Linked DNA regions of Luteipulveratus mongoliensis. The protein of the gene in region 2 interacts with the protein of the main gene of each other region in a pairwise test. Links are inferred from orthologs where the notes say so. Each region holds a gene or a part of one and is shown on either strand. Other genes may lie near its edges.

What was found.
Region 1: the proteins of rlmB (region 2) and tsaE interact in binary tests that used the Escherichia coli proteins (3 or more experiments, as listed by UniProt). The link is inferred for Luteipulveratus mongoliensis from one-to-one orthologs.
Region 3: the proteins of rlmB (region 2) and VV02_RS09270 interact in binary tests that used the Escherichia coli proteins (3 or more experiments, as listed by UniProt). The link is inferred for Luteipulveratus mongoliensis from one-to-one orthologs.

The regions. Positions count from the first base shown.
Region 1 is NZ_CP011112.1:1,941,062-1,944,405, forward strand. What follows is about bases 1-3,000. They hold tsaE (tRNA (adenosine(37)-N6)-threonylcarbamoyltransferase complex ATPase subunit type 1 TsaE), read left to right. Parts: upstream 1-1,257; coding sequence 1,258-1,743; downstream 1,744-3,000. Other genes in these bases: alr (alanine racemase), read left to right, coding at 1-102; VV02_RS09285 (alpha/beta fold hydrolase), read left to right, coding at 99-1,265; tsaB (tRNA (adenosine(37)-N6)-threonylcarbamoyltransferase complex dimerization subunit type 1 TsaB), read left to right, coding at 1,831-2,499; rimI (ribosomal protein S18-alanine N-acetyltransferase), read left to right, coding at 2,496-3,000. Outside these bases: more of rimI, read left to right, coding at 3,001-3,026; tRNA (adenosine(37)-N6)-threonylcarbamoyltransferase complex transferase subunit TsaD, read left to right, coding at 3,019-3,344. UniProt on the Escherichia coli protein: Required for the formation of a threonylcarbamoyl group on adenosine at position 37 (t(6)A37) in tRNAs that read codons beginning with adenine.
Region 2 is NZ_CP011112.1:1,553,575-1,557,921, forward strand. Bases 724-3,613 are described here. They hold rlmB (23S rRNA (guanosine(2251)-2'-O)-methyltransferase RlmB), read left to right. Parts: upstream 724-1,615; coding sequence 1,616-2,611; downstream 2,612-3,613. Other genes in these bases: cysS (cysteine--tRNA ligase), read left to right, coding at 724-1,614; VV02_RS07320 (TIGR03560 family F420-dependent LLM class oxidoreductase), read left to right, coding at 2,700-3,578. Outside these bases: VV02_RS07305 (hypothetical protein), read right to left, coding at 1-12; more of cysS, read left to right, coding at 184-723; VV02_RS07325 (DUF4032 domain-containing protein), read right to left, coding at 3,630-4,347. UniProt on the Escherichia coli protein: Specifically methylates the ribose of guanosine 2251 in 23S rRNA.
Region 3 is NZ_CP011112.1:1,937,224-1,940,444, forward strand. Bases 1-2,877 are described here. They hold VV02_RS09270 (bifunctional ADP-dependent NAD(P)H-hydrate dehydratase/NAD(P)H-hydrate epimerase), read left to right. Parts: upstream 1-648; coding sequence 649-2,106; downstream 2,107-2,877. Other genes in these bases: glmS (glutamine--fructose-6-phosphate transaminase (isomerizing)), read left to right, coding at 1-299; VV02_RS09265 (holo-ACP synthase), read left to right, coding at 296-646; VV02_RS09275 (YbaK/EbsC family protein), read left to right, coding at 2,128-2,658; alr (alanine racemase), read left to right, coding at 2,798-2,877. Also shown: more of alr, read left to right, coding at 2,878-3,221. UniProt on the Escherichia coli protein: Bifunctional enzyme that catalyzes the epimerization of the S- and R-forms of NAD(P)HX and the dehydration of the S-form of NAD(P)HX at the expense of ADP, which is converted to AMP.

The DNA of each region.
Region 1 (3,344 bases), 390 kb from region 2 along the record:
ACCGCGCAGGACTGGGCGGACGCCGTCGGCACCATCTCGTACGAGATCGTCACGCGCATCAGCAGCCGGCTGCCGCGTGTCTATGTAGGAGAAGGCGCATGAGCGACCGTCCATCGCGTTCCCTCGTCGGCCTGGGGATCGGGCTGGCGGCGGCGGGAGCGACCGCAGCCGTCGGCTTGTCCGTCGGCCGTCTCATGCGCCGACGCGTCGAGGCCCACCGGGTCGACATCGACCCGCAGTTCGTAGAGATCCCGGACGAAGAGCTGGTCGTCATCGCCGACGACGGTGTGCCGCTGCACGTCGAGATCGACGAGCCGCGCGGTGAGGCGACCGGCGTCACGGTGGTGCTCACGCACGGCTACACGCTCAACCTCACCGGCTGGGTGTTCCAGCGACGGGCGCTGCGCGACGCCGGCTACCGGGTCGTGCTCTGGGACCACCGCGGCCACGGTCAGTCCGAGGAGGGCGAGGACTCGTCGTACGAGATCGCCCAGCTCGGTCGCGACCTCGCCTCCGTGATCGCTGCCGCCGCGCCCGAGGGCCCCGTCGCGCTCATCGGCCACTCGATGGGTGGCATGACCGTGATGGCGTACGCCGAGCAGCACCCCGAGGCCTTCCGCGACCGGGTGATCGGTGCGGGACTGCTCTCAACCAGCGCCGGCGGTCTGCGCGATGTGCACTGGGGACTGGGCCAGCGGCTGGGTGCGGTCGTGCACCGGCTCGGCCCGGGTGCGGTGTCACGGCTGGGCGACCAGCAGGATCTCGTGGCGCAGGCGCTCAAGGCCGGCAAGGACGTCGAAGAGCTTGCGGTGCACCACTTCTCGTTCGGTTCACATGTGCCGCAAGAGATCATCCGGCTGACCGCGGACATGATCTTCTCGACGCGGCTGCACGTCATCGGGGCGTTCCTGCCCACGCTGCAGGAGCACCACCGCTTCGACATCCTGCACAGCTTCGACGGCATCGAGACGCTCGTCATGAACGGCACCGTCGACCGCATCACACCGCCGGACCACTCCGAGGCGATCGTGGCGGCCATCCCCGGCGCCGAGCACGTCGTCGTCAAGGATGGCGGGCACGTGCTCATGCTCGAGTATCCCGACCTGGTCAACGACGAGCTGCTCGCCCTGCTCAAGCGCGCGGAGCGGGCCGTCGAGAAGCCTCGCCGTCGTACGCCCCTGATGCGCCGCACGGTGACCGACATCGCCGGTCGTCGGCGCGGCTCTTCGTCCCGGTCGCGAGGTCGGGCAGGTCAGGGTGCCTGAGCCGGTCGTCCTCACCGCTGCTGACGCCGAGGAGACCCAAGCGCTGGGGGAGCGGCTCGGCGACCTGCTGCGAGCCGGCGACCTGGTCGTACTGACGGGTGGCCTGGGCGCGGGCAAGACGACGTTCACGCAGGGCATCGGGCGCGGTCTCAAGGTCCGCGGCCCGATCACGTCGCCGACGTTCGTGGTCGCCCGGGTGCATCCGTCGCTGGGGGACGGGCCCGAGCTGGTGCACGTCGACGCCTACCGGCTGGGTGGCGCGGCCGAGCTCGATGACCTGGACCTCGATGCCGAGCTCGACGAGGCCGTGACGGTCATCGAATGGGGCGCCGGACTCGCCGAGAGCCTGAGCGAGCAGCGCCTGGAGATCGTGCTGACCGGCACCGACGACCGCAGTCTGCATCTGACCGCCGTAGGCGACCGCTGGGACGAGGTCCTGGCCGCCCTCGCCGGCGATCGGTCCGGACGATCAACCTGACATTCCGTGCCCTCTGGGGCACGAGATGTCTGAACGATCGTCGCGGCGATTGGGTGGGGGACAGACTCGGTCGTTAGCCTGACCGGCGTGCTGCTAGCCATTGACACCGCGACCCAGGCGGTCACCGTCGCCGTCCACGACGGTGCCACGGTGGTCGCCGAGCACAGCACCAGTGATGCCCGCAGGCACACCGAGCTGCTGGCGCCGAGCATCCGCGACACCTTGCGGGCGGCCGGGCTGCGGCCGCGCGACCTCAGCGCGATCGCGGTCGGTGTCGGTCCGGGTCCGTTCACCGGGCTGCGCGTCGGCGTGGTGACGGCGCGGACGATGGGCCTGGCCCTCGGCGTACCCGTCCATGGTGTGTGCAGCCTCGACGCGCTCGCGCACGGTGTCATGGCCGACGGCGAGCGGACGCGGTTCCTCGTGGCGACCGACGCTCGCCGCAAGGAGGTCTACTGGGCGGCCTACGACGTGACCGACCAGGGCGTACGCCGCTCGGACGGTCCTGACGTCGCGCGTGCCGCAGACCTGCCGGCTCACCTGCGCGGTCTGCCGACCGCCGGTCGCGGACCGCTGCTCTATCCCGATGCTCTCCCGCACGCGCTGCCACAGCTCGACGTGGGTGCCGGTGCGCTGGCTACCTTCGCGATGGGTGCGTTGCGCCGTGGTGAGGAGCTGCTGGAGCCGCAGCCCCTCTATCTGCGGCGACCGGATGCCGTACCCCAGTCCGAGCGCAAGCCGGTGTCGACAGCATGACGGCACTGCGTGAGCTGCGATGGACCGACATCGAGACGCTGGCCGAGCTGGAGCGTGCGCTGTTCGCTGACGACGCCTGGTCCCCGGCCAGCTGGTGGGGCGAGCTCGCCGGCCGGCCGCGGCGGGCGTACGTCGTCGCCGAGGACGGTGCGGACATTGTCGGGTACGCCGGGGTCGACCGAGCGGGCGACGTCGCCGATGTGATGACGGTTGCCGTTGCGCCTGCGGCGCAGGGCAGCGGGCTCGGTCAGCAGCTGATGGACTGGATGGTCGACACCGCCCGCGACGGCGGCGCCGAGTCACTTCTGCTCGAAGTGCGTGCCGACAACGCTCCCGCTCGAAAACTCTACGACCGCAACGGTTTTGAGCAGATCTCAGTGCGGCGCCGTTACTACAAGGCGACGATGCCGACCCGATCGAGCCTGCGAGAGCGGTCGGAGGAGGAGCCTGGTGGAACGGGCGCTGTCCAGCCGGGTGACGTCGACGCCCTGATCCTGCGCAAGCTGCTCAAGGAGAGCCATGTCTGACGGCGCGACCACGCCAATGGGGTCGACCCGCGGTGGGCAGTCCGACGGGCCTCTCGTCCTCGGCATCGAGTCCAGCTGCGACGAGACCGGGGTGGCGTTCGTCCGAGGCAACATCCTTGTCGGCGACGCGCTCGCGAGCAGTGTCGACGAGCACGCGCGCTTCGGTGGCGTCGTGCCCGAGGTGGCCAGCCGCGCGCACCTGGAGTCGATCATCCCGATGATCGAGCGGGCCTGTGAGGAGTCGGGCCACAAGCTCGACGACGTCGACGCGATCGCCGTCACCTCGGGCCCGGGTCTCGCCGGTGCGCTGATGGTCGG
Region 2 (4,347 bases):
ATGAGAACGCATGCTTGCTGAACCCCCTGTGTGAGGCGGCCGACCCCCCAATGGTCCGACTCGCCGGCGCCGCTCCCCAGCGGGCGCCTGTTGTGAGGACGCGCCAGGACCCGCGAGGTTGCTCCCATAGGTGCCGGTGATCGCGTGACCGTCACAGGTCGCGACCGTCGTTAGACTCTGCGGGTGACTCTGCAGATCTATGACACCGCGACCCGTTCGCTGCGCGCCTTCGTGCCGCAGCACGAGGGCAAGGTCGGTATCTACATCTGTGGGCTCACGACACAGGGATCGCCCCACATCGGCCACGTCCGGTTCACGGTGGCGTTCGACATCCTGCGCCGCTGGCTGACGACCGGGCACGGCTACGACGTGACCTTGATCCGCAACGTCACCGACATCGACGACAAGATCCTGCGTAAGTCGGCCGAGCACTCCGCCGACTGGTTCGCCTGGTCCTACCGTCACGAGCGAGAGACCAGCGACGCCCTCGACACGCTGGGAGTCCTGCGGCCGTCGTACGAGCCGCGCGCGACCGGGCACGTGACCGACATGGTCGAGATCATGGAGACCTTGATCGAGAAGGGTCACGCCTACCCGGCGGCCGACGGCAGCGGCGACGTCTACTTCGATGTGCAGTCGTGGCCGTCGTACGGCGAGCTGACCCGCCAGCTGCTCGACGACATGGAGCCCGCGGAGGACGCCGACCCCAGGGGAAAGCGTGACCCGCGCGACTTCGCGCTCTGGAAGGGGCGCAAGCAGGACGAGCCCGCCTCGGCGTCCTGGCCGACGCCGTTCGGTGAGGGACGGCCGGGTTGGCACCTCGAGTGCTCCGCGATGGCGCGGCGCTGGCTGGGCGACACGTTCGACATCCACGGCGGCGGCATCGACCTGCGCTTCCCGCACCACGAGAATGAGCAGGCCCAGTCCCGTGCAGCCGGAATGGGTTTCGCGCAGTACTGGATGCACAACGGTTGGGTCACGCTCAGCGGTGAAAAGATGAGCAAGTCGCTCGGCAACACACTGACCGTCGAAGAGCTGACCAAGACCGTGCGGCCACTCGTGCTGCGCTACTACCTCGGAGCGGTGCACTACCGCTCGACGATCGAGTACCACGAGGGCTCCCTCGCGGAGGCTGGTGCGGCGGTCGAGCGCATCGAGGGCTTCCTGCAGCGGGCCGAGCCGTCGTCGTACGCCGACCGGTCACCTTCGGTGCCGGCAGCGTTCGCCAAGGCGATGGACGACGACCTCAACGTGTCAGGTGCACTGGCAGCAGTGTTCGACGCCGTGCGGGACGGCAACACCGCGTTGGATGACGGTGACCACGAGAAGGCTCGCGACCGGGCTGCCGAGGTCGTCGCGATGACCTCGGTGCTCGGTGTCAATCCTCTTGATCCTCAGTGGGGTTCGTCAGGAGATGACCCTACGACGGCCGCTCTCGGCTCCCTCGTCGAAGCCCTGATCGCGCAGCGCAAGACAGCGCGGGCCGAGAAGGACTTCGCGGCTGCGGACACGATTCGCGACCAGCTGACCGCGGCCGGCGTGGCGGTCGAGGACACACCGGACGGGGCGCGTTGGTCGCTCGTCCGACCCACGCGTGATGACGAGAAGGACTGACATGGCTGGCAACTCGAAGCGCCGAGGCGCCGTTCGCAAGGCAGGATCCAAGAAGGGCATGGTCGTCGGCAGCGGCGGTCAGCGTCGACGCGGGCTCGAGGGCAAGGGTCCGACGCCTCGTGCTGTTGAGCGCCCGAACCACAAGGCATACAAAGATTCCAAGCGCGCTGACAAGGCCGGTGGATCCGGCCAGTCCGGCTCCTCGGGAGGCGGTGGCAGCCGTCAGGGCAGGACCTCCGGTGGCAAGCGCAACCGGCAGGCGTCCGAGGTCATCGCCGGGCGCAACTCCGTCGTGGAGGCTCTGCGCGCGGACATTCCGGCGGCGACGCTCTATGTCGCCGGGCGCATCGACTCCGACGACCGGGTCCGCGAAGCGCTGAAGATCGCGGCCGACCGGGCCATCCCGATCCTGGAGACGCCGCGTGGCGAGCTGGACCGGCTGACCGATGGCGCGGTCCACCAAGGTCTCGGGCTGCAGGTGCCGCCGTACGAATACGCCCACCCCACTGACCTGATGAATCCCGAGGCACCTGGTGCGCCGCTGGTCGTCGCGCTCGACGGCATCACCGACCCGCGCAACCTCGGTGCGATCATCCGCTCGGTCGCGGCGTTCGGTGGGCACGGCGTGATCGTGCCTGAGCGTCGCTCGGTGGGCATGACCGCTTCGGCCTGGAAGACGTCGGCCGGTGCTGCTGCGCGCATCCCAGTTGCGTTGGCGGGCAACCTGACTCGCACGCTGGAGGAGTTCCGCAAGGCGGGCTTCTTCGTGCTGGGGCTCGACATGGACGGCGATGTCTCCCTGCCCGAGATCACGCTGGCAGACGAGCCGCTGGTCATCGTGGTCGGCTCGGAGGGCAAGGGCTTGTCGCGGCTTGTCGGCGAGACATGCGACCAGATCGTGTCGGTGCCGATGAGCTCGGCCGTCGAGTCGCTCAACGCCGGTATCGCGGCGTCCGTCACGCTGTACGAGATCTCTCGCCAGCGCGCCGGTCGCTGATTCGCTGGTCGAGTAGGCGAGCGCCCTGGCGCGAGCCGTATCGAGACCAGGTGACATGAGCGCGGGCCGCGCTGACTACCTTGGCCGCATGCGCTTCTCGATCTGGCCCTCGTCCGCGCACTCGTGGGATGCGTGGCTTCGGATGACGTCTGCCGCGGAGGCCTCGGGTTGGGACGGCGTATGGGTGGCGGACCACTTCATGCGCAACACCGACGACGCTGCCGGAGACATGCAGGAGTGCTTCAGTCTGCTGGCTGGGCTGGCGGCGGCGGTCCCACGTCTGCAGCTCGGGTCCCTGGTCGCCGGCAACACCTACCGACACCCGGCCGTGCTGGCCAACCAAGCCCGCACGATCGATCACATCAGCAACGGCCGGCTGACTCTCGGGATGGGAGCCGGCTGGCAGCGGAACGAGCACGAGGCGTACGGGATCGACCTTCCGCCCACGCCCGAGCTGCTCGCACGTTTCGAGGAGGCGTGCCAGGTCGTCCGCGGGCTGCGTGATGAGGACTGGGTCACCTTCGACGGCGAGTACTACCAGCTGGCCGGAGCGCGCCTTGACCCCAAGCCGGTTGGTGCGCTGCCGCTGCTGATCGGTGCGGCAGGCGAGAAGGTGATGCCTCGGATCGTGGCGCAGTACGCCGACCAGTGGAACACGTGGGGCACGCCGGAGAGGTTCGCGCACAAGAGCGCCATCATGACCAGAGCGTGCGAGGTCGCTGGACGTGACCCCGCCACGTTGGGCCGCTCGACCCAGGCGCTGCTGGTCCTGGACGGTGACGGCCCCGATGTGACTGCACCCGTCATCGCCGGTGGTGTGCAGGGGATCGTCGATGCCGTCGGCGCGTTCTCGGAGGCTGGGCTGGACGAGCTCATCGTTCCGGACTTCCATCTGGAGTCCGTCGAGGAGTCAATGCACTTGTGGGACACCGTGATTGGCGAGGTCGCGCCGCACTTTCGCGACTAGCTCGCGCTGGGGCGCGTTGGGCCCGGGAGAGCCGACCGGTCGGCGTACGGCTCAGTCGGTGCGCGCTCGCACGGGGACCGACTCGGTGTCGACGCCGACGATGGCCTTCTCGTCCGGCTTGGTCGGCAGCACGTTGTCGACGTAGTCGCGGATGGCCTGCTCGATGGTGACGTCCGTGCCGGCCTGTTCGGACATGTACCAGCGGTGTTCGAGCACCTCATGGAAGATCTCCGCCGGCTCGAGCTTGGCACGCAGGGTGGCCGGCACCGTACGCGTGATGGGTTCGTAGATCTTGGTCAGCCAGTCGTACGCGACCATCTCCTCGTCGTCGTTCTGACGGTCCTGCGAGGCGCGGTAGGCGTCGAGGTCGTTGAGGAGACGGCGAGCCTGGTTCTCACCGACGTCGAGACCGGTCAGTCGCAGCAGGCGGCGCGAATGATGGCCAGCATCAACGACTTTCGGCTGGATCTGGATCTGCGCGCCATCGATGTCCGTGGAGATGTCCAGCTCACCGACGTCGAAGCCGAGCTCGTTGAGGCGACGGATGCGCTCCTCGACACGCCACCGGTCGCCCTGCTCGAAGCGCTCCGACTTGGTGAGCTCCTCCCACAGGTCGCGGTAGCGGGTCATGATCCGCTCCGACACCTCGACGGGATCAAAACCCTCCTCGATGAAGCCGCCCGCCTGCAGATCCATCAGCTCGCCGGCGATGTTGACCCGGGCGATGTCGAGGTCGTGCTCTCGCTGACCGTTGCTGAGGGTGTCGTGC
Region 3 (3,221 bases), 380 kb from region 2 along the record:
AGCCGGTGTTCATCGTGGTGCCCGGGCCGGACACTCCGCACGGCCTGCACGGCAAGGTCGTCTCCAACATCCAGGAGATCCGCGCTCGTGGCGCCCGGACCCTGGTCATCGCGCAGGAGGGCGACACGGCGGTCGAGCCGTTCGCCGACGAGATCCTGCGGGTGCCGGCGACGTCGCCGATGCTCGCCCCGCTGCTCACCGTCGTACCCCTGCAGGTGTTCGCCCTGGAGCTGTCCACGGCCAAGGGCCTGGACGTCGACCAGCCGCGCAACCTCGCGAAGTCGGTCACGGTCGAGTGATTGTCGGGGTCGGGATCGACGTGGTCGACGTAGCGCGGTTCGAGCAGACGCTGGAGCGGACGCCGGCTCTGCGTGACCGCCTGTTCACGGTGGACGAGGCGTCACTGCCGATCAACTCGCTGGCCGCCCGCTTCGCCGCCAAAGAAGCACTCGCCAAGGCCCTCGGTGCGCCGGCCGGTATGCACTGGACCGACGCGACGGTCGCGCGTCGCGACGGCGGACAGCCCTACCTCGTCATCACCGGCACAGTGCAGTCGCGGGCGAACGACCTGGGCATCCAGTCCTTCCACCTGTCCATGAGCCACGACGCCGGCATCGCCTCCGCGGTCGTCGTCGCGGAGGGCTGAGCATGATCCGGGCGTACGCCGTCGGCCAGGTGCGCGCAGCCGAGGCGTCAGCGATGGAGGACCTCTTCGACGGTGAGCTGATGCAGCGAGCCGCTCTCGGCCTGGCGGAGGTCGCCATCGCCCGACTGAGCGAGCGCGCCGGCGGCGTCGCCGTCCTCGTCGGCTCAGGCGACAACGGAGGCGATGTGTTGTACGCCGCCGCTCACCTCGCGCGCGCCGACCACCCCGTCGAGGTCGTCCTCGTCGGGAGCCATGCTCATGACGGCGGCGTGGCCGCTGCGAGTGGGGCCGGAGTGTCCGTTCTCGAGTGGCGAGGCGGCGAGGCGTCGCCCGAGGTGCGTGCGGCGCTAGCGGAGGCTGACGTAGTGCTGGACGGCATCACCGGGATCGGTGGCCGGCCCGGTCTGCCTGAGCACCTCGTCGCGCTCCCGGAGCTGATCGGCGAGGACGCCTACGTCATCGCGGTTGACCTGCCCTCAGGCGCCGATCCAGCCGGCCGGACCTGGTCCGAGACGGTGTACGCCGACGAGACCGTGACCTTCAGCCTCACCAAACCGGTGCACCTGCTGCCTCCGACCGAGCCGGCGACGGGTCTGCTGACCGTGGTCGACATCGGTGTGGCCGAGCCGTCGAGCCCGGCCGTGGAGCGACTCACCCACGAAGACGTCGCACGGCTGTGGCCGGTGCCTGGGCCGGACGACGACAAGTACTCGCGTGGCGTCCTCGGCGTCGTTGCCGGCGGTGAGCTCTACACCGGCGCTGCGCTGATGTCGGTGACGGCCGCGGTCACGGCCGGGGTCGGGATGGTCCGCTACGTCGGACCGCGCCACCCGACCGACCTGCTCCGTGCGGCGGTCCCGGAGGCGGTCTTCGGCGTCGGTCGGGTCCAGGCCTGGTCCATCGGGTCCGGCCTGGACGTCGAGCAGGCTGACGAGGAGCAGCTGGCCGCAGCACGCGATGCGCTGGAGTCTGATCTGCCCGTGCTGCTTGACGCCGGCGGGCTCGACCTGATCGACGAATCGCGTTCTGCTCCAACGCTTCTCACGCCTCACGCGGGCGAGCTCCTCCGCCTGGCCCGCCGACTCGAGCTCGCCGACGCCGATGACGACCAGGTCAGGCGTACGCCCGTCGATGTCGCTCAGGCGGTGGCCGACCGGCTGGATGTGACGGTGCTGCTCAAGGGAGCGGTGACCGTCGTCGTACCCCCGACGTCGGCAGGGCTGCCGATCCGTTCACAGTCCGACGGCCCCTCGTGGCTGGCCACAGCCGGCGCCGGCGACGTGCTGGCGGGACTGGCCGGGGCATTGCTGGCCAGTGGCCTGTCGCCGCTGGACGCGGGGTCGCTCGCGGCTCTCGTGCACGGCGTCGCCGCGGATGACGCCAACCCCGGAGGCCCGGTGCGCGCGATGGATGTGGCCCACCAGCTCGGCCGGACGGTTGCCCGTCTGCTGAGCCGCTGACCGCCCGGTTAACGTGCCCGCATGACTGATCTTGTCCTCGGCCGCCTCTCGTGGCAGCCGCTCGCCGACCATCCCGAGCTCGTCGCCGATGCGGTGGCGGCCGCGTCCTTGCCGGGCGACGTGTGGGTCACTCCGGTCGACCCGGACCTGGCCGACACGGCGGCGTTCTGCGAGGAGTACGGCGTCACGCTCGAGCAGTCGGCCAACTGCGTGATCGTCGAGGCGCGGCGCGGGGACCAGCGCACCCTCGCGGCGTGCATGGTCCTGGCGACCGACCGCGCGGACATCAACAAGACCGTCCGCAAGCACCTCGACGCTCGCAAGATCTCCTTCGCCTCGATGGACGAAGCGACGTCGGCGTCTGGCATGGAGTTCGGTGGCATCACGCCGATCGGCCTGCCCCAGGACTGGCCGATCCTGGTCGATGCGCGCGTCGCGGCCGCAGGCACCGTGGTCATCGGCGGTGGCGTACGCAGCTCCAAGATCGCGCTCGACGGCGCGCTGCTCGGTGGGCTGCCCGGCGCCGAGGTGATCGAGCTCGCCCAGCCCTGACACGGCTGCTTTCTGAGAGCCGGCTCGAGTGGTCACTGCTCGGCCCGCGGCCGCAACCGCGGCGGGAGCGACCCGGCTCACGTGTGTTGAGCGTCACTCGGTTGGGTACGCCGGGAGGCCTGATGCCATGCTGGGGCCGATGAGCACGGATCAGCCCACGGCGTGGGTCACCATCGATCTTGACGCGATCGCGAGCAACGTGGCATCGCTCAAGGAGCGGGCCGGCGACGCTGCCGTCATGGCGGTCGTCAAGGGCGACGCGTACGGCCATGGCCTGGTGCCGAGTGCGCGGGCTGCCTTGCGGGGCGGAGCGACGTGGCTCGGCGTGGCTCAGATGGCCGAGGCCCTCGAGCTGCGTGCGGCCGGCGTCGACGCGCCGTTGCTCACCTGGTTGCACGCGCCGGGTGTGAACTTCGCCCCCGCGGTGCGCGAGGGCATCGACATCGGGGTCCCCGCAGTCTGGGAGATCGAGGCCGTGGCCCAGGCGGCGCGCGACGAGGGCCGGACCGCGCGCGTACAGCTCAAGGCTGACACCGGCCTCGCCCGCAACGGCGCCTACGGCA